2 regions of the Arthrobacter sp. ZGTC212 genome follow, and region 1 is predicted to be linked to the other one. Evidence: riboswitches for the same ligand, from Rfam matches in the RefSeq annotation. Region 1 holds a riboswitch; the other holds the start of a gene.
The links. Region 1 has a riboswitch for cyclic di-AMP ahead of CXQ89_RS16930 (NlpC/P60 family protein). Riboswitches for the same ligand answer to the same signal wherever they lie in the genome.

Region 1 (9,082 bases):
ATCGCAGAACGCCTGCGCCATTCCGGGCCAACGGTTTCCCAGACAATCGGCCGGATGGAACGGGACGGACTGGTGGTGGTGTCCGGGAACAGGCATCTCGAGCTGACCGAACTGGGCCGGCGCCGGGCAACAGAAGTGATGCGTAAGCACCGTCTGGCGGAACGGCTGCTCTCAGACGTGATCGGCTTGGACTGGGCGTATGTGCATGATGAAGCCTGCCGCTGGGAACACGTGATGAGCGAGCGGGTGGAGCGGCGCCTTTACGAATTGTTGGGCCGGCCCACGGAATCGCCGTACGGAAACCCCATCCCGGGCCTGGAAGAGATTGGCGGAGTAGCCGCCGAACTCTTCCACCACGGAGTCATCAACCTGGTTGCGGCGGTTGCCGCGACTGAGCCCGGAACCAAGCTGCAGCTGGTTCGTCTTGCCGAGCCGGTCCAGGTGGAGCCCGAGCTGCTCGTCCAGCTTGATGAGGCAGGGCTGCGCCCGGGAGCGGAACTTACCGCCGAGACGGTGGCCGGCTACATCTCCGTGCGCGTACCAGGAATTGAAGGGGCACTCGAGCTTCCTCCAGAGGTAGCCAACCACGTGTTTGTTTCCACCGCTGGATAACGGAATGGTCTCTTTTGGCTTCCTTAACCTATAGTGACTTACTGACGTTGAAATAACACCGTTATCCGGGCCTTACGCCGAACCCTGCCACTGGCCCGGAATTTCAGACTTTCAGGCAGGGGCGGAGGACCCATCAATCGGCAGCCAAGGCTGCCTCGGGGTGAAGCCTCCAGCATCAGCACAGCGGCCGCACCACTGGTGCGGCCGGTGGTGAGTGCGGGGCCGAGTTTCTCTACTCGAATCCGACAGCTAACTTCGCAGGCATATGAGAGAGGTATACCTTGTCGAAGCATGCTGCCCCGGGCAGGCGCCGCGCGTCTGCTCCGGCCCCGGCTCCACGCCCCCGGAACGGCCAGACTTCCGGCCGCCGCCGCGCAGAAACCAAGAACCACACCCTAGGTGACACCGCACAAAAGGTAGCCATCACAGCGGCAACCTCCGGCCTGATCCTCACCGTTGCCATCCCCACCACCGCCGCCGTCAGTGAGCCCGTGCAGGAACTGCAGTCTGTTGCGGTTGAAGCCCCGGTGGTATCGGCTGACCCCGAAGCAACCGTCAGCTTTGAACGCGCCGCGCTCAGCAGCAAATTCGATCCCGAAGCCAAACTCCGACACGTGGTTGTTGCCTCGGGTTCGGAGGTCTCTGCAGGCGCGGCCAAGGGAACGCTCGCGAAGCCGCTGGCAGCGGACCTCATTGAAACGTCGGGCTTCGGCTACCGTGTCAGCCCGATCACGGGCACGGCGGGCGAGATGCACCGCGGCCAGGACTTTTCGGCCGCCTGCGGCACTGACGTCACGGCAGCTGCGTCCGGGACCGTGACCTTCTCGGGCTGGCACGCCTACGGTGGCGGCAACCGCGTGGTTGTGGACCACGGTAACGGTGTTGAAACGACTTACAACCACATGTCCAGCCTTGCCGTTGCTGTGGGAGCCACCGTGGAGCGGGGAGACCTGGTGGGGGCCAGCGGTACCACCGGTGCTTCCACGGGCTGCCACCTGCACTTTGAGGTCATGGTGAACGGCGAAGTTGTTGACCCGCTGGGCTGGCTGTGACCGCAGGATAACCATTCCGTGACCTGAACGTGACATTGGCCAAATGTTGTTGTAAGGTCATCCTCGTGCCTGATCGACCTAAAGATCGGGCACCCTCTAACAGATCGCCGAGCTCTGCCACTGTCTGAGGTCCGTTCGCAACATCGCATGGCAGAGGCGGGGGAACCAAATTCGGGCTTCGCAAGAAGCCCTTGGGGTTAAGTTGCCAGGCTTCACAGCCGGCAACCGGGTGACTCCCATCCGAATCCGACAGCTCACCTCGCAGGCATTGGGAGAGGCAAACTTGTGTCATCAGTAGCTCACGGCCGCCGTCGCGCGGCCACCGTCCAGTCGAGCCCAATTTCAGCATTGTCCCGGGCCGTCACCTCCAATGTGGGAACCATCGGCCGCCAGGCAGCCGTCGTCGTCGCTGCTTCAGGACTCGTCCTGGCCGCTGGTCTTCCCGCCCAGGCAGCCGTCAGCACCGATCGTCAGGCACTCGAGGCCACGCCGCTCAGTGCCGTGACCACCACCGGCGCCGTTTCGGTCTCCGCACAGGCACCCTTCGAACTGGCCACCATTGAGCCGGTCTCCGCTGTGTCCGGCGCTGAATACCGTGCCCAGGTTGCTGCGGAAGAAGCAGCAGCGGCTGCCGCCGCCGTAGCCCAGGAGCAGGCAGCTCAGGCCCAGCAGGCTGCCGCCGTTCAGGCGCAGCAGGCCGTAGCCGTTCAGGCCCAGCCCGCCGCCCCGGCCGCCACCAACGCGGCACCGGCAGCGGCTCCGGCCGTCAACACCCCGGCTCCCGCAGCTGCTTCGGCTCCTGCTCCCGCAGCCAGCGGTATTGGCGCGGCCCTGGTAGCCTCCGCCTACTCGCAGATCGGCGTTGCCCAGGACTGCACCGCCATGGTGGAGAATGCACTGCGTTCGGTTGGCAAGTCGGTTGGCGACCTGGCTCCCGCACAGTTCTTCGCCTACGGCTCTGTTGTCGGCTCGCCCGAGCCGGGCGACCTCGTCATCACCTCCGGCCACGTAGCAATCTACGTGGGCAACGGTCAGGTAATCAGCGGCGGCTTCGACGGTATGAACACCGTTCTGCACCCGCTGTCCTACCTCGGCGGCGCAAGCTTCGTCCGCGTCAGCTAAGCCCAGTTGCAGATAACGGAGACTTCACTCGCATGACTTCTACAACTGAGCGTGCCCGTCACCGGGCACCGGTGGAACGCACCGCCCCGCTGAGTGCACTTGCCCAGGCAGTGTCCGCCAACGCCGGTACCATGGGACGGCAGGCGGCTGTTGTTGTTGCCGCATCCGGCCTGGTTCTGGCTTCCGGTGTCGCAGCCAACGCGACAGGTTCCGATGTCGCCCGCGACGTTCAGACCAGCACGCTGGACCTGACCGCTGCCGCACAACTGACGGTTCCTTCCACTGCTTCCGTGAACTTTGACCGTCCGGCCGTTGCCGGTGTCATTACGGCTCCTGAAACAGTGCAGCCTGAGATCGCCGTGCAGTCCCAGACTGCGCTGCAGACGCCGGCCGTGCAGTCTGAGGCAGGGCAGTCCGAGGCAGGGCAGTCCGCGGCAGAGCAGTCCCAGGCAGCTGCCCCGCTGCAGGATGCAACTCCTGCGGGCTACGGTGCACAGCCTGCCGTCTCGGCCAGCCCCGCTCCGGTCCAGGACAGCGCTCCGGCGGCGTCCGGTACGGCTTCCATCATTGCAGCGGCTGCTTACGCCCAGCTGGGCGTGTCGCAGGACTGCACCATGCTGGTTACCAACTCACTGGCTGCTGCAGGAATCAGTTTTCACGACTGGCCTGCAGGCTACCTGTCCCTGGGCAGCACCGTCAGCGCCTCACAGGCTGTTCCGGGCGACCTGATCTACTACGCAGACGGCGGCATGGGTATGGCCCATATTGCTGTTTACGTGGGCAACGGCCAGGCCATCCACGGCGGCTTCAACGGAAACTCCACGGTAGTCGCTCCGGCCGAGCTCGGCTCGGGCGGCGTGTACATCCGGGTCCGCTAGAAGGCCTGTAAAACACTCTGCGCACGCTCCGATACGCCGGAGTTGTCAAGGGTTCCTCCTTCGGGGGGAACCCTTGACGCGTTTAAACCTGCGGCTGGTGCCGGAAATGGCGAAGACCCGGATGTGGGCATACCCTTTCCATAGATCATCCGAAGTCCCTTCATCCGTCGACGGGTCTGGCCCCGCCGACGGACCGCAGGCGAAGAGGAAAACGTCTATGCGCACTCTCGTTCTGAATGCCGGGTATGAGCCGTTGGCTGTAGTGAGCTTCCGGCGGGCGCTGGTGCTGGTGTTGGCAGGAAAAGCAAGCGTTGTTGCAGAAGACGGCGAACCAGTGGTTGGGCCCACGGAAATCCTTCCTCGACCATCAGTGATCCTGCTGCACCGTTATGTGAAAGTTCCGTATCGGGAAGGCACCGTTGCCACCCGGCGCGGAGTTCTGCGCCGTGATGGTCACCAATGTGCCTACTGCGGCAAGGCTGCGTCCACCGTGGACCACGTCCTTCCCCGGGCCAGGGGCGGGGCGGACAGTTGGGAAAACCTGGTTGCATGCTGCTTGCGGTGCAACAATGCAAAAGGCGACAGGACCCTCACCCAGCTGGGATGGCAGCTTAGGTTCCGGCCCCAGCCGCCGCGGGGAGCACGCTGGCAAATTCGCGAATTGGAACGGCCGGCACCGCAATGGAATCAGTTCCTCGATGCCGGCACCGCAGCCTGATGGAGCCCAATACCTGGGGGTTGGGCCATATGGCCGAACACAATGCCATTATTCTTGCTGGCGGGAGATCGTCCCGGCTCGGCGGAACACCGAAAGCTCTGCTGGAGTCTTCCGGCCGCACGCTTCTGGCAGTTGCGCTGGAGGCTGCGTCCGGGGCACGCAGCTGCGCCGTAGCGGGGCCGCCGGAGCTGTCCGCTGCTGTGGAGGCATCCGGTGTTCCTGCGCAATTGGTCCGGGAGGACCCGCCGTTCTCGGGCCCGGCAGCCGCCGTAGCCGCAGCATGGACTGCGCTGGCGTCACGGGATGAGTTCACGGGGACAACCCCGCCCGAATGGACGCTGGTCCTTGCCTGCGACATGCCGTTCATCTCTGCGGCAGTAACGGCGCTCCTCCTTGAAGCAGGCAACTCGGCAGACGACAGTGATGAAGGGAGCCGGCAGCCCCAATCCCTCCTCTGCGTGGACGAATCCGGAAGATCCCAGCCGTTGGCCGGACTGTATCGAACGGCTGCCCTGGGCGCCGCCGTCAGCTTCTTCGACAGGCCTGGCGGACTGGAAAACCTTTCAATGAAGCGGCTCCTTGCTAGGGTGCAATGGAGGAACGTTGCGGTGCCGCCCCACAGCACAGCGGACATTGACACCTGGGAGGACGCGGGCCGCTGGTCAGTGAAACCCGGAACCACCGGGGACCCGGATGCGCCCGCGGCGTTGAACTAGCGTGCAGATATGCGCCGATAAAGGAGCAGGAAATGGCAAGCCAGGAAGAGGAACTCGAAGCGTGGTGCGGCAGACTGCTCACCTCCTTGGAGCTTGAAGACACCACAGTGGACGTTGGCGCAGTGTTGCAGCTGGCCTCCGTTGCAGCGCACACGGTAGTCCGCCCGGCTGCTCCGCTGACCACCTTCATTGCGGGATTCGCGGCAGGCCTGGCGGCCGGGAGCGGCCAGGCCGACGACGCCGCCGCCATGGGCGCAGCGATGCGCGTGGCTGCCCGAGAATGCAAGAACTACGGTGAAACCGGAGATACTGATGACCACTGACAACTCAACGCCCGTCATACTTCCGCTGCAGCCGAACGCAGCGTGGGAACATGCCCGTAGCTCCGCATACTCCGCAGGACGGCCGCTTCCCTATGAAACAGTCCCGCTGGCCGAGGCACTGGGGCAAATCCTCGCGCTGGATACAACGGCGCTGCAACCGGTTCCCCACTATGCTTCCTCTGCGATGGACGGCTGGGCCGTATCCGGTCCGCCGCCCTGGCAGCTGGTGACCCAGGAAGAACCCCGGGCCGAGCGCTGGCAGATCCACAAGGAATCAGGGCGCCGCCCGCTGCAGCCCGGACAGGCCGTGGCCATCCTCACCGGCGGGATGATTCCTGCCGGTGCAAGCAGTGTGCTTCGCTCCGAAAGCGGTGTTGTCTCCGGCGATGACAAGCTCACCCTCAGCTCCAGCGCCCGAGGAGACGAACCCAGCGTCGGCGAGCACATCCGGCCGGCGGGGGAAGAGGCGGCGGCCGGCGAAGTCACCATTACACGCGGCACCGTGCTCAACCCCGCACACATTGCCCTGGCAGCTGTGTGCGGGCATGACACCTTGCCGGTGCTGCGCCCTCCCCGCGTGTCCCTCCTGCTGACCGGCGATGAAGTCATTGAGTACGGGCTTCCGGAAGCCGGCCAGGTGCGGGATACTTTCGGCCCCCAGCTGCCCCAGCTGGTGACCATGCTGGGCGGCCGCATGGATGTGGTGAGGCGTCTCTCGGACCGTTATGAAGACGTTGTGGCGGCATTGAGCTCCGACGCCACGGACGAGATGTCCATCGCGATGTCCTCCGGAGACGTGCTGATCACCACCGGAGGTACCGGCCGGTCTGAGGCCGACCACCTGCGCCAGGCACTGGAGGACATGCAGGCTGAGATGCTGATCGACGGCATCGCCATGCGCCCCGGACACCCCACCATGCTGGCACGCCTTCCCGACGGACGTTTGCTTGTAGCGCTTCCCGGCAATCCGCTGGCTGCCATGATGGCGGTCTTCACCGTCCTCCAGCCGCTTCTGGACGGGCTCCGCGGCGCTCCGCTCCCGCCCGAACGACATGTGCTCGCCGGAGTGGATATCGAGCCGCTGCCGGGACGGACGCGGCTTATTCCGTGCCGGATCGAGGACGGCAGGGCGGTGCCGTCGCCATACTTCCGATCGGGAATGCTTCGGGGGATCGCGGACGCTGATGCGGTGATGGTGGTCCCCGAGGCAGGGTGCACCACTGACGAAGCCGTTACCGCGCTGCCGCTGCCCTGGACGGTAGAGCAGCCTCCGGCACGTTAGGGCAGGCGCGGCACACCGGACGGGCAGCCGCCACGGTGGAAGAGCAGGCAGCGGTTGAATGAACCGGTTGCTAAAAGCGGGTGTGTCTAAGGAGAGAGTATGGGACGGGTTACCAGGCGCGGTCAGATTACGAAATTCCGGACGGACGGAACAGTCGCCAAGCGCGAGGACGTACTGGCCGGCGAAGAGCCGCTGGAGATCAGGGTGGGCGGCCGTTCGTTCACCGTGACGATGAGGACGCCGGGCGACGATTTCGACCTGGTGGCAGGGTTCCTGGTTTCAGAAGGCATCATCTGGGAACCGGGACAGCTGGTCAGCCTGCGCTACTGCGCCGGCGTCGACGACTCCGGGCAGCAGACCTTCAACGTGGTGGATGTGCAGTTGCGGCCCGGCACTGCCCTGCCGGACACCACGATGGAGCGCCACGTCTACACCTCAAGTTCGTGCGGTATCTGCGGCACCGCCTCCATAGAAGCGGTTCGCAAGTCGTCCCATTTTTCGGTGGGCGACGACGACGTCCGGGTGCCGCTGCGGATCCTGGCCGGGCTGCCGGAACAGCTCCGGCAGAAACAGAAGGTCTTTGACCGCACCGGTGGCGTGCACGCCGCCGGATTGTTCACCGTCCAAGGTGAGCTGTTGTGCCTGCGTGAAGATGTTGGGCGCCACAACGCCGTCGACAAGGTGGTTGGCTGGGCCCTGCGTGCCGGAATGCTGCCGCTGCGCGGGACCGTGCTGCAGGTTTCCGGCCGGGCATCCTTTGAGCTGGTGCAGAAGGCGCAGCTGGCCGGGATTCCGGTGCTGGCGGCGGTGAGTGCGCCGTCGTCGTTGTCGGTTGAACTGGCCCAGGACGCCGGAATGACCGTGGTTGGTTTCAGCCGCGGATCGTCCTTGAACTGCTATTCGTATCCGGAACGGATCCTGGCCTGAGAAAGACCGGTCAGCAGGCGGGGATCTGGACCGTGACCGTAGTGCCGCGGCCCAGGGTTGAATCGATGTCCAGCTCCCCGCCGTGCTGGAGCACGATGTCCTGAACGATAGCCAGGCCAAGGCCGGTGCCGGGGATGGCGGCCGAGGTGGCGTTGGAGGCCCGGAAAAAGCGCCGAAACAGCTTGGGCAGGTCCGCTTCCGGGATGCCGATGCCGTTGTCCACAATTTGAACCCTGATCTGGCGTCCGGCGTCCGTGGCCACCATTTTGCTGCACACGTTAACAGTCCCGCCGGGAAGGGTGAACTTCACGGCATTGGACAACAGGTTCGTAAAGACCTGTTCCAGCTGGGCTTTGTCCCCCCGCACCACATGCGCAGCCGGCAGCAGCCCGAGTTGCAGCGTAATCCCGCTGGCAGCGGCAGCGGGTGCAAGGGAAGCAGCCACGGTATCCAGCAGTTCGCGGAGGTCCAGGTCCTCCAACGCCAGACCTGCATGGGCATCCGTGCGCGAAATGGTGAGCAGATCGGAAATGAGCTGATCCAGCCGGGCGGCGTTGCGCCCAACTATTTCCAGCATCTGCCTGGTTTTCGGCGGAATGTCTTCTCCGGAGCCCTCCAGGATTAGCTCAAGGTAGCCGGTAATCGAGGTTAGCGGGGTCCGCAGTTCGTGATTCACTGTGGCAACGAAGTCAGTCTTGGCCCGATCGAGTTCCCGCAGCCGTGCCAACACCTCACGCTGGGCCGTAATGACGTGCCCCTGCACCAGTCCGTGAGCCAGATTCCCGCATACGTGCTGGATGAGGGAAAGTTCTGTCCGGCTCCACCTCCTGGGTCCGGTGGTGCCGGCAATCCAAACATAGCCAAGCACCTGATCCCCGTGGCCCAACGGAGCAAAGACCGATGTCCGCACAGCGGCAGGCACGCGGGCCGGGAACATGTCGCTCTCGGGATCATCGGAGCAGAGGTGGTCCTCAATCCGAAGAACAGCTTCACGATCCCATAACGAGGAACTGAGGATTGAGGTTTCGGCCAGGGGAAGCGGCGGAAGGCCGGATGCTCCGCTGGTCATGCTCCAGGACGCTGCCACCTCGGGAACACGCTCGTCCTGGAACGTCTCAATCCTGACGTGGCAGGCGCCAAACGCCTCGCCGAGACCCTGAACGGCAAGGGCAGCCATCTGCTGGGGGTCGTTGGTTCCCCGCAGCGCGGCGGACACGGCCCGGGCTTTGTCCCGGAGACGGGCCGCGGCGACCTTGCGGCGGCGGGTGGCCCGGGTGCCTGCCAGAATAAGGGCCACGCGGTTGGCCAGATCCGTGCTTTGGACGCTGCCGGCTACAAAGTGGGTGATGCTCAGCTGGACCATGGTTTCAATGTCCAGCTCTTCATCGCCGGCCAGCAGGATGACCGGCAGCGAGGCCACGGAGGGTTCCTGCCGCAGCCGGCTAAGGTGTT
Region 2 (9,082 bases), on a different contig from region 1:
CGGCAAGGCCCTCCTGCGCAGGCGGGACATGTCAGTGGATCCCAGCAGCACCCGTCCGCTGTCCGGGGTGTCCAGTCCGGCGGCGCACTGCAGCAGCGTGCTCTTACCGGAACCGGAGGGTCCCATGACGGCGGTAAAGGTTCCGGCCGGCACCGACAGGGAGACCTCCCGCAGGGCCGGAACGCGGGCGTTCCCGGTGCGGTAGCTCTTGGACACGCTCTCCAGCCGCAGAGCAACCGGTCCGGGGATTTCACTGGCATCGGTGTACATGGGGAATGATCCTTCTCTCGGGGTCCAGCGGCCGGTTGCCGCTGCGTTTTCGCTGTCTACGACGCTACGGAGAAGGTGTTCCCGGTCCGATACGGCCAGCACCCCAATCGGAGGTATAGCTGGCTATACCCCCGCTGGAACCGGAGCAGGGCATAATCGAGCAGGTGAAGCTTCCTGCCCGTGCCAGCCTGGAGACCCGTCTGAGCGCTGTTCGTTTCCTCCTGCGTGAGGCGATGTCCTGGCCCGCCTCACTGGGAGTCCTTGTAGCCGCCGTCGTCCTGCTTCCGTTCCTGCCCCTGGGCGTGGGCTTGTATCCCGTTCCCCGCCTTTTGGCAGCCCTGAACCTGCTGGCGTCCCGGGCGCAGGCCCGTGCGGCCGCCTACAGCTGTGCCGTCGTGCCCTTTGACCGCCGCCGACTGGAGGACAGATATACCTTCGGGGAGCTGGCGGTGCTGGTGAGTGCGCCCGAAACGAAGCGCGACGTGTCCTGGCTGTTGTTCCACGGGGCTTTCGCCCTGCTGTCCGGCTGCCTGGCCGTGGCGCTGCCGCTGGCCGCGGTGCTCTACGTATGCGCGGCGCCGTTATGGATGCTGTTTCCCCCGGCGACGCCGCTTGAGCTGGCCTTTCCGGTGACCAGCTGGCCTGCGGCAGGAGCCACCGTCCTGCTGGGCCTGATCTACGGATATGCAGCCTGGCTGCTGCCTCCGTGGCTGGCGCGGCGGCTCAGCGGCGGGACGCTGGCCATTCTTTCGCCCCGCCGGTACGACGAGCTCTCCCGCAGGATCCAGGATCTGTCCGCTGCCCGTGCCAGCGCTCTGACCGCCCATGCCGCTGAGTTGCGCCGAATCGAAAGGGAACTGCACGACGGCGCCCAGAACCGGCTGGTGGGCGTGGTGATGATGCTCGGGCTGGCCCAGCGCGCAGCGGAGAGCGATCCCGCCGCCGCAGCGCCGTTCATCAGCCGCGCCCAGGACGCCGCCACCGAGGCACTGGCCGGTCTGCGCGAGGCCGTGCACGATATCTACCCGCCCATCCTTGATGAGCTGGGCCTGGGCGGAGCTGCTTCAGCACTGACCAGCCGCTCTCCCATTCCGTGCTCCCTGGACGTGCACGGCCTGCTGCGCGCTCCTGCGGCAGTGGAATCAGCTGCTTACTTTGTGCTGGCTGAGGCGCTAACCAATGCGGCGAAGCATTCGAATGCGTCGCGAATCGAGGTGGTCCTGCGCACGGAGGCCATACCGCGCGAAGATGTACTGGTGATCCGGGTGACCGACGACGGCGACGGCGGGGCTGCAGTTCCGACGTATGGTGCGGTGCCCGGTGCCCCTGCCGGTCCCGGCCCCGGCAGGGGCACCGGGCTGGCGGGAATTGCCCGCCGGGCCTCCGCTTTTGGCGGCAAGCTGATCCTCAACAGTCCGCAGGGCGGACCAACCGAGCTAAGGGTGGAACTACCATGCGCCTTCTGATCGCCGAAGATGATGCCCTTCTGCGCGCCGGACTGGAGCTGTTGCTGAAGGGCGAGGGTTTCGAGGTGGTCGGCTCGGCCGACAACGCTGAGGACCTGCTCGCCGCCTTTGAGCCGGGGAGCGCAGACGGTGCGGTCCTCGATGTCCGGATGCCGCCGTCGTTCACTAATGAGGGGCTGCGCGCCGCGCTGGACCTGCGATCGCTGGTACCGGACTTTCCGGTCCTGGTCCTGTCCTCCTATGTGGAGGACAGATATGCCAGCCGGCTCCTGGCCTCCGGTGCGCAGGGCGTGGGCTACCTGCTGAAGGAACGCGTGGGCAAGGTGGGCGATTTCGTGGACGGCCTGAGGCGTGTCCTGGCCGGCGGAACGGTGATGGACCCGGAAGTCATTGCCCAGCTCTTCAGCCGCCGCGGCACGCAGGACCCGGTGAGGTCGCTGACTCCGCGGGAGTTCCAAGTGCTGGGGCTGGTGGCCGAAGGACTCGGCAACACTGCCATTGCCCACGCCATTTGCGTTTCCGAAACCGCCGTCAGCAAGCACATCGGTAATATCTTCGCGAAACTCGGTCTTTCTCCGTCTGACAGCGGCCACCGCCGGGTTCTGGCCACTTTGGCGTACCTTCGGTCCTAATTGCCTGGGATTTACGGAAAGCATTTGCTGACCCAAGCATTTTTTCTCCTGTGCACCCCGCCGGCACTCTGGACAAACGTGTCATCGGACTGTACCGCTGATCCTTCCCTCCAGTCCGCTGCTGCACAGCGAACAGGACAGGTAGGCTAAAGAGTGCCCCGGTCCCGGTTGATGTATACCCGGTCCGGCAAGATGACGAGGAAGAGATGAATATGCCAGAGCTTCAAGGGAACGATCCCGACAGTATTCGCCAAGAATTCGGTTACCTCACCGTCGCGGAAATCCTGCAGCTCTGTGCCACCCAGAAGATCCTGGACCCTTCATCCACATTGATTTCCCGCAAAGCACAGCTGGGCGAGGGTAACGTGTTTTATCCCGGAACAGTTATTGCCGTCGACGAACAGAGTTTCTGCGTCATTGGAGACCGGAACATCTTCTATCCTGGTACTTTCCTGTCTGCGGTGGACGGCGGAATGCTTCTGCTCGGCTCCGAAATCGCCCTGGGGCCGGGCGGCGTCCAGCTCACGGCGGGCCGGTCGGATGCTGTTGCAGTGGGCGACCGCGCCCGGCTCACCAATGGTGCCGTCGTGACGGGAAGGTCAGTGCTCGGCTCCGGATCGCAGATCGTTGGCGCCATCCGTGCAGAGTCAGTGGTACTGGCCGACGGCGGGGACCATGCCTCGCTGCCGGCCGAGAAGCGCGGTTCAGTGCTGAAGGGATCCGGTGTGGCCCGCGGGCTCCGGCTTGCACCCGGTGACCTGGTGCATGGATTCGGGGAGTTGACCTCCGCCACGCTCGAGCGCCAGACGGATTCGCCTGCCTAACGGTCTCCGGCGGGCTGATCGCGGGGATCCGACGGCTCTCCATACCCCCCGGTTTCCGGGGGCTTGGCGGCCTATTGTGCCACCGGCCACCTATACCATGCAGCGGCGCCACTCACGCGCCCGTGCGACCTTCGTTACTAAATAGTTATCTTCTCGTAATCGGCTTGTACTGTTGATGCCAAGCCGTTACCTGAAACGGCGCCCTTGACTTGTTACCTAGCTCTGCCGCTGGTCAAGGTCCACAGATTTCACACTTCGGCAGAGGCGGGGGAACCACTTACGGGTTCCTTGAATCCTTGGGGTTAAGTCAGCCGAGGTTTCTTCGGCGGACCGGATGACTCCCATCCGCATCCGACAGCTCACCTCGCAGGTATCGGGAGAGGTAACTCTAATGTTGAACAATACTCGTGGACGCCACCGTGCCGGAAATATCGGACTGTTGGCCGCAATCGCAAACACCGCAAGCAGCAAGGCCCGCACCGTGGGCAGCGCCGCTGCAGTCATGGCGGCAGGCTCCGGTCTGGTGCTGAGCATGGCCGGCCCCGCCTCGGCAGGCGTCATCGCAAACGACTCAACCGAGTCTTACAGCGCTCCTGCGGCTGTCGCCGCACCCGTGGAAACTCCGGCACCCGCCGCAGTCTCCACCGCGTCAACTCACGTTGTCCAGTCGGGCGACACCCTGAGTGCAATTTCAGCCACCTACGGCGTCAGCCTGGACACCGTCCTGGCGCTGAACGGCCTTTCGCTGGAATCCATCATCTACCCCGGTGACGTCATCACGTATGCCGGAGGCGCTGTTGCTGAGGTAGCTGAAGCTGCCTACGCCGCACCCGCCGAAGCTGCCTACGCCGCACCCGCCGAAGCTGCCTACGCTGCACCGGCTGAGGCCGTCTACACCGCACCGGCTGAAGCCAGCCCGGCCGCAGCCGACTTCAGCACCTTCAGCACCCCGGCGTCCTCCGTGACCCCGGTTGCTTCCACGGGTGCAGCTGTCACCGGCACGAACTCCATCATGCTGAACTCCGCCTACGCCCAGATGGGTGCCGCCCAGGACTGCACCGTCCTGGTGGAGGTTGCCCTCCGGGCAGCCGGCTACTCGGTGGGCGACCTGGCACCGGCACAGCTGGCTGCTTACGGAACCCCGGTTTCTGACCCCCAGCCCGGCGACATCATCTACTACGCCGACGGCGGCATGGGCCTTGCCCACATCGCCATCTACATTGGTGACGGCCAGGCCATCCACAGCGGATGGAACGGCAACCAGACTGTCCAGCAGAGCGCCAACGTCGGTTCCGGCGCTGTCTACTACCGCGTAGCGTAATCACGCAGCAGTAGCTCCTAATGGGGCGCAGGAAGCGAACGGACCTGCGCCCCGATAAAGGTAAGAGAACGCCCGGCCAATTGGCCGGGCGTTCTCTTTTTGGTTAGGGCACGCACCCGGTTGGGGTGCGCCGGTGGACTGAAAAGTCAGGCCGCGGGCTCGTTCTCAGTGTTTTCGCTTCCATCGTTCCCGCCGTCTTCATGGTGGTCACCGTCGCTGTGTCGGTCCCTGGCCGGGCGGTCTTCGTCCGGGGTGCCACCGTCGAACTTGCCATCGTGATGGCGCCCGGCGTGCCCGCGTTCCGGTGCATCCTCGGTGGTGCCGTCCTCGGTGGAACCGTCGTCGGTGCCCTCCTCAGCGCCCTTCTTGTCTCCGTTGTCCGGCTCCTGTCCGTCGCCCTGGGCTTCATTGTCGTCGCCACGCATCTTGTGGTCGCCGTCAGGCATACCCTTTTCCGGCTTCGAATCAGAGTCCTGGTCCGTGTCCGGGGCCTGCTGGTTTTCCTGCTGTTCGGTCACTGACGCCTGTTCCTGGTCAACACTGTTGTCACCAGTGGCCAGTCCGGCAAAGAAGGCACCAACCAGCAGTGCCAGACCTCCCACGACACCAAGAATCCAGCCGAGCGGGCCCCTGACCTTGTCCCGGAAAGCCATTGTGTTTACTCACCTCCAATAGTGGTTTACCTACACAACTATTTTCGGAGCTGATTCTTCGAGGATTCTTAGACTTCCACGGCTCTCTGGGTTCCGCTGCTCAGAACGGGGAATGCTCCCGGGCTGCCGGAAGCCGCACCTCCAGCACACCTCCGGACCCATTCACCGCCGGCAGGGCCTGGACGCTGCCGCCATACCGTGCCGCAATTTCCGCCACGAGGGCCAGTCCCAAACCGTAATGCCGTGGTCCCGGCGTTTCTTCAGCCCTGTCGCGGGCCGAAGCAAACCGTTCGAAGGCGTGCCGGCTGAAACCGGGAGGAAAGCCAGGTCCGTCGTCGGACACACGAATGACCGCTTCTCCGCCGCTTTTTCGAACCGAGAAGCGCACCTGTGAACGGGCATAGTCCAAGGCGTTGGCGCCGAGCGCAGTGAACACCCGCTGCAGCGCGAACTGTCCGCCGCGCACCAGCACCTGCGGCTCGGGGGCTTCAAGTTCCAGTGTCAATCCCCGCCGATGAGCCGCGGGTTCCAGGGAGTTGACGGTGGAGCCGGCCAGCGACACCAGGTTTACCTCCTCCAACGGTCCCGATTGGCGGGGATCAGCAGACATCAGCAAATCTTCGAGGATTCCGTTGAGCACCTTGGTGTCATCCACCACCTCGTCGGCAGCGTGGACGGCTTCCTCGATGGACTTCGGCGCATCCGGTTCCGCGGCCAGCCGACGGCGCAGCATCTGTGCGCGCATGCTCAGGAGTGTGAGCGGTGTCCTCAATTCATGGCTGGCATCGGCGACAAAGCGCCGCTGCAGGGCCAGGGCTTCGGCCATCGGACGCATGGCGGCCCGTGCCGCCCAGGCCGAAAGTGCACCGGCGGCAAGCCCCGCCGCCAGAACCGACACCACCAGCGCCAGAGCCAGGCGGCGCAGCTGTTCGGTGGCCGCCCGTGTGTCGACGGCAGCCTGCACCACATCGCCGCCGCGGCGGGCAGTAAGGACTTCATAGCTGCGGTCCCCGGCGGTTACCGTGTCCCGGCGGGACTCCCCGGTTCTTGCCACTTCAGCCAGCGCCTCTTCGTCCGGCAGACCCGAGGGCATGTTGCGGGACACGGCCAGCCGGCCGTCGTCGTACACGGCCAAAAACACATCCAGCGGAGCTTCCCGCGGAGAGTCGGACTCCACAGCCGAAATGAGGGTTTGCTCCGCAGCGCTCCGGGTCTGGGCGGACACGAGTCCGTACACGAGAACGCCGGCCAAACCCAGCAGCACCACGGTCAGTGCCGTGAACTGTACCGCCAGCCGCAGCGCGGCCCGCCGCAGTTCAGTGTCCTCCAAGCTGCGCGGTTTCCCGCTCAACGGCCGCCGAACCCTCATGACCTGGCACCGAGCCGATAACCGATTCCCCGCACCGTCAGCACTGCCTGCCTGCCCAGCTTGCGCCGAAGGTAATGCACATATGTGTCCACCACCCCGTCGTCGTCCGCTTCCGGAAAGACTGCGCTCAGCAGGTCAGCCCGCGGAAACACCTGACCGGGCCGGCGGGCCAGGTGTTCCAGCAGCGCACTCTCCCGGTCCGAGAGCACCACCACTTCCCCGGCGTCGGTTGTTACCGTGCGGCCCGCGGTATCGAAAACTCCGCCGGGCACGGACAGGACGGGAACACGGGCGATGTTCCGGCGCCGCAGCGCCCGAAGGCGGGCCAGCAGCTCGTCGATGTCAAAGGGCTTCGCCAGGTAGTCTTCGGCTCCGCGGTCCAGCCCCTCGACGCGGTCCGCGGGGTTGCCCAGGGCGGACAGGACCAGGGCCGGTGTCAGGATCCCGCGGCTGCGGAGCCGCGACAGCACATCCAGTCCCTCGATCGCGGGCAGCCCGCGGTCCAGAAGCAGAACGTCGAAGGGGTGGGTCAGGCCCTCGTGGAGTGCGCGCTGCCCGTCAAAAGCCAGGGTCACGGCGTAGCCCTCCGATTCCAGGAGGTCCGCCAGCATCCGGGACAGCTGCCGGTCATCTTCCACGACGAGAATCCGGGGTCGGTCCGTCATGCCGAAAGTCTATTGGCCGGGCGCCCGACGGGCCCGGGGTCAGCTCGGGTTTGGGTACCCGTGGCCCTCGATTGCTGCTGAATCGTTCGCTGTGGAGGACGCCTGCGTTCCCCTTTGGTGCGTGGTAAGCAGGACGACGACGACGGCGACCACCGCGCCGATGGTGGTTTCCACCGCCCGGTCAATGGTCAGTTCCCAGACCGGCTGAGTGGACACAAAGCTGCCCATCAGCAGGGCCACAGGGGTCAGGAACACCATGGCCAGCGCATAGTGCCGGATCACGTAGATCTCACCGGCAAACTGCAGCAGGGTCAGCAGGACGGCCAGCTGCACCGGGGTCCAGTCCGGCTGGAGCAGCAGTGCGGAGAGCAGCACTCCGGCGTAGGTTCCCAGGATGAAATGTGCCGCCCGCAGCGGAGCACGTGCCGCGTTCACGGCAGCAATCGGGGCGCATGCGGCCAGCATCGCCCAGTAGCTGTGTCCGGGTCCAACCAGTACGGCAAGGGAACCGGCCGCCGCCACAGCGGTGACGTATCTGCCCGAATGCTGCAGGATCGCTGGCCAATCCGGCGGCGCCACGGACGGTCGGTGCCACAGCGGGCTGTGGCGGCGCGCGTGGGCACGGCCGGCGATGCCCAGGACCATTGCCGTCACCGCGCCGCCTCCTGCGGCCAGGGCAGCTTCACTTACGGCTCCAGTAAAGGGGGCAGCGGCAGTTGCGGTGAAAGCAAAAATATAAGTGAACGGGCCGGCGGGCCGGACCCGCAGATAATCGGCGGCAACGGAAATGATGCCGGCGATGACTGTCGCGGCTGCAACGACTTCCCAGTCGCCTCGTCCGGCCAGGGACATCCAGACGCCTGCAACCACGGTCAGGATCATGAGTACCCCGGACTGTGATTGATGCCGGAGCCGGCGCCAGTGGGGTTCACTGCGGCCAAAGACTCCGGTCAGCGAACCGAAGATGGCGCACATGGTCAGGTCCGTGCGGCCGAGCAGAATCAGCACCAGCAACGGAACCAGAAGGCCAGCGGCTACCCGAACTGCCGGAAATCGGTGGCCACGGCCTGCCGGGACCGCCAGGAAATCTCGAATTGCCACCCAACCAGCCTATGAGCGGACTTGACCGCAGCCGCGGAGTCACCCACGTGATACCCGTCGCAGCTACATCCTTGCCTTCGTTTTTGCCGTGGCCTTCGCCGACCAGGGATCCTCGGGCCAGGGATGTTTGGGATATCTGCCGCGCATCTGTGCCCGGACCTGCTGATAAGGCCCGGCCCAGAATGAGGCCAGGTCATCCGTTACGGCAAGGGGCTGGCGTGCCGGTGAGAGCAGGTGGAACAGCACCGGCACCCTGCCATTCACCAGCCGCGGGGTTTCTGCCCAGCCGAAGCACTCCTGCAGCTTGACTGCCACCACCGGGCGGCCGTCGTCGTCGGGGTCCGGATAAGTGATCCGCACATGGGAGCCGCTGGGAACGGCGAGCCGCTCCGGTGCAAGCTCGGCCAACTGTGAGGCCTCGGGCCAGGGCAGCAGCCGGCGCAGCGGCTCGGTAAGATCGATGCCGTTCACGGAGGCACCGGCGGCCAGGGCGTTCAGTTCCGGTGCCAGCCAGTCCTCCAGCCTGGCCAACAGCGCCGGCTCCGAAACATCCGGCCACGGCTCCCCCAGCTCCCGGCGGATCAGGGCCATGCGGCGACGGAGGGAATCCGCGGCGGGAGAAAACCCGATGACGCCGAGGCCCTCCGATGCCAGGGCACGTGCCACTGCCGGTTTCCCTTCCTCAGCCGACGGGCGGACGGGCGTTGAGGACAACACGATCGCTCCCAGCCTGCGTTCCCGCCGCGCCGTGACGCGGCCGGACACAAAGCGTGCCTCCACC

Region 2: it holds a riboswitch for cyclic di-AMP, as region 1 does, so the genes downstream of both, CXQ89_RS08795 (LysM peptidoglycan-binding domain-containing C40 family peptidase) here and CXQ89_RS16930 (NlpC/P60 family protein) in region 1, are expected to answer to the same signal.

The regions. Positions count from the first base shown of each region.
Region 1 covers NZ_PJIJ01000005.1:78,894-87,975, forward strand. Annotated here, with positions in the region: gene CXQ89_RS16920 (metal-dependent transcriptional regulator) at 1-612, shown strand, start outside; cyclic di-AMP (ydaO/yuaA leader) riboswitch at 678-891, shown strand; gene CXQ89_RS16925 (M23 family metallopeptidase) at 894-1,664, shown strand; cyclic di-AMP (ydaO/yuaA leader) riboswitch at 1,760-1,946, shown strand; gene CXQ89_RS16930 (NlpC/P60 family protein) at 1,950-2,786, shown strand; gene CXQ89_RS16935 (NlpC/P60 family protein) at 2,819-3,664, shown strand; gene CXQ89_RS16940 (HNH endonuclease) at 3,882-4,382, shown strand; gene CXQ89_RS16945 (molybdenum cofactor guanylyltransferase) at 4,412-5,098, shown strand; gene CXQ89_RS18675 (DUF6457 domain-containing protein) at 5,131-5,421, shown strand; gene CXQ89_RS16950 (molybdopterin molybdotransferase MoeA) at 5,411-6,703, shown strand; gene fdhD (formate dehydrogenase accessory sulfurtransferase FdhD) at 6,803-7,630, shown strand; gene CXQ89_RS16960 (ATP-binding protein) at 7,641-9,082, opposite strand, start outside.
Region 2 covers NZ_PJIJ01000002.1:443,723-452,804, reverse strand. Annotated here, with positions in the region: gene CXQ89_RS08815 (ABC transporter ATP-binding protein) at 1-270, opposite strand, end outside; gene CXQ89_RS08810 (histidine kinase) at 435-1,736, shown strand; gene CXQ89_RS08805 (response regulator transcription factor) at 1,724-2,368, shown strand; gene CXQ89_RS08800 (hypothetical protein) at 2,581-3,192, shown strand; cyclic di-AMP (ydaO/yuaA leader) riboswitch at 3,429-3,579, shown strand; gene CXQ89_RS08795 (LysM peptidoglycan-binding domain-containing C40 family peptidase) at 3,632-4,513, shown strand; gene CXQ89_RS08790 (hypothetical protein) at 4,660-5,166, opposite strand; gene CXQ89_RS08785 (HAMP domain-containing sensor histidine kinase) at 5,267-6,517, opposite strand; gene CXQ89_RS08780 (response regulator transcription factor) at 6,532-7,200, opposite strand; gene CXQ89_RS08775 (FUSC family protein) at 7,240-8,301, opposite strand; gene hrpB (ATP-dependent helicase HrpB) at 8,365-9,082, opposite strand, start outside.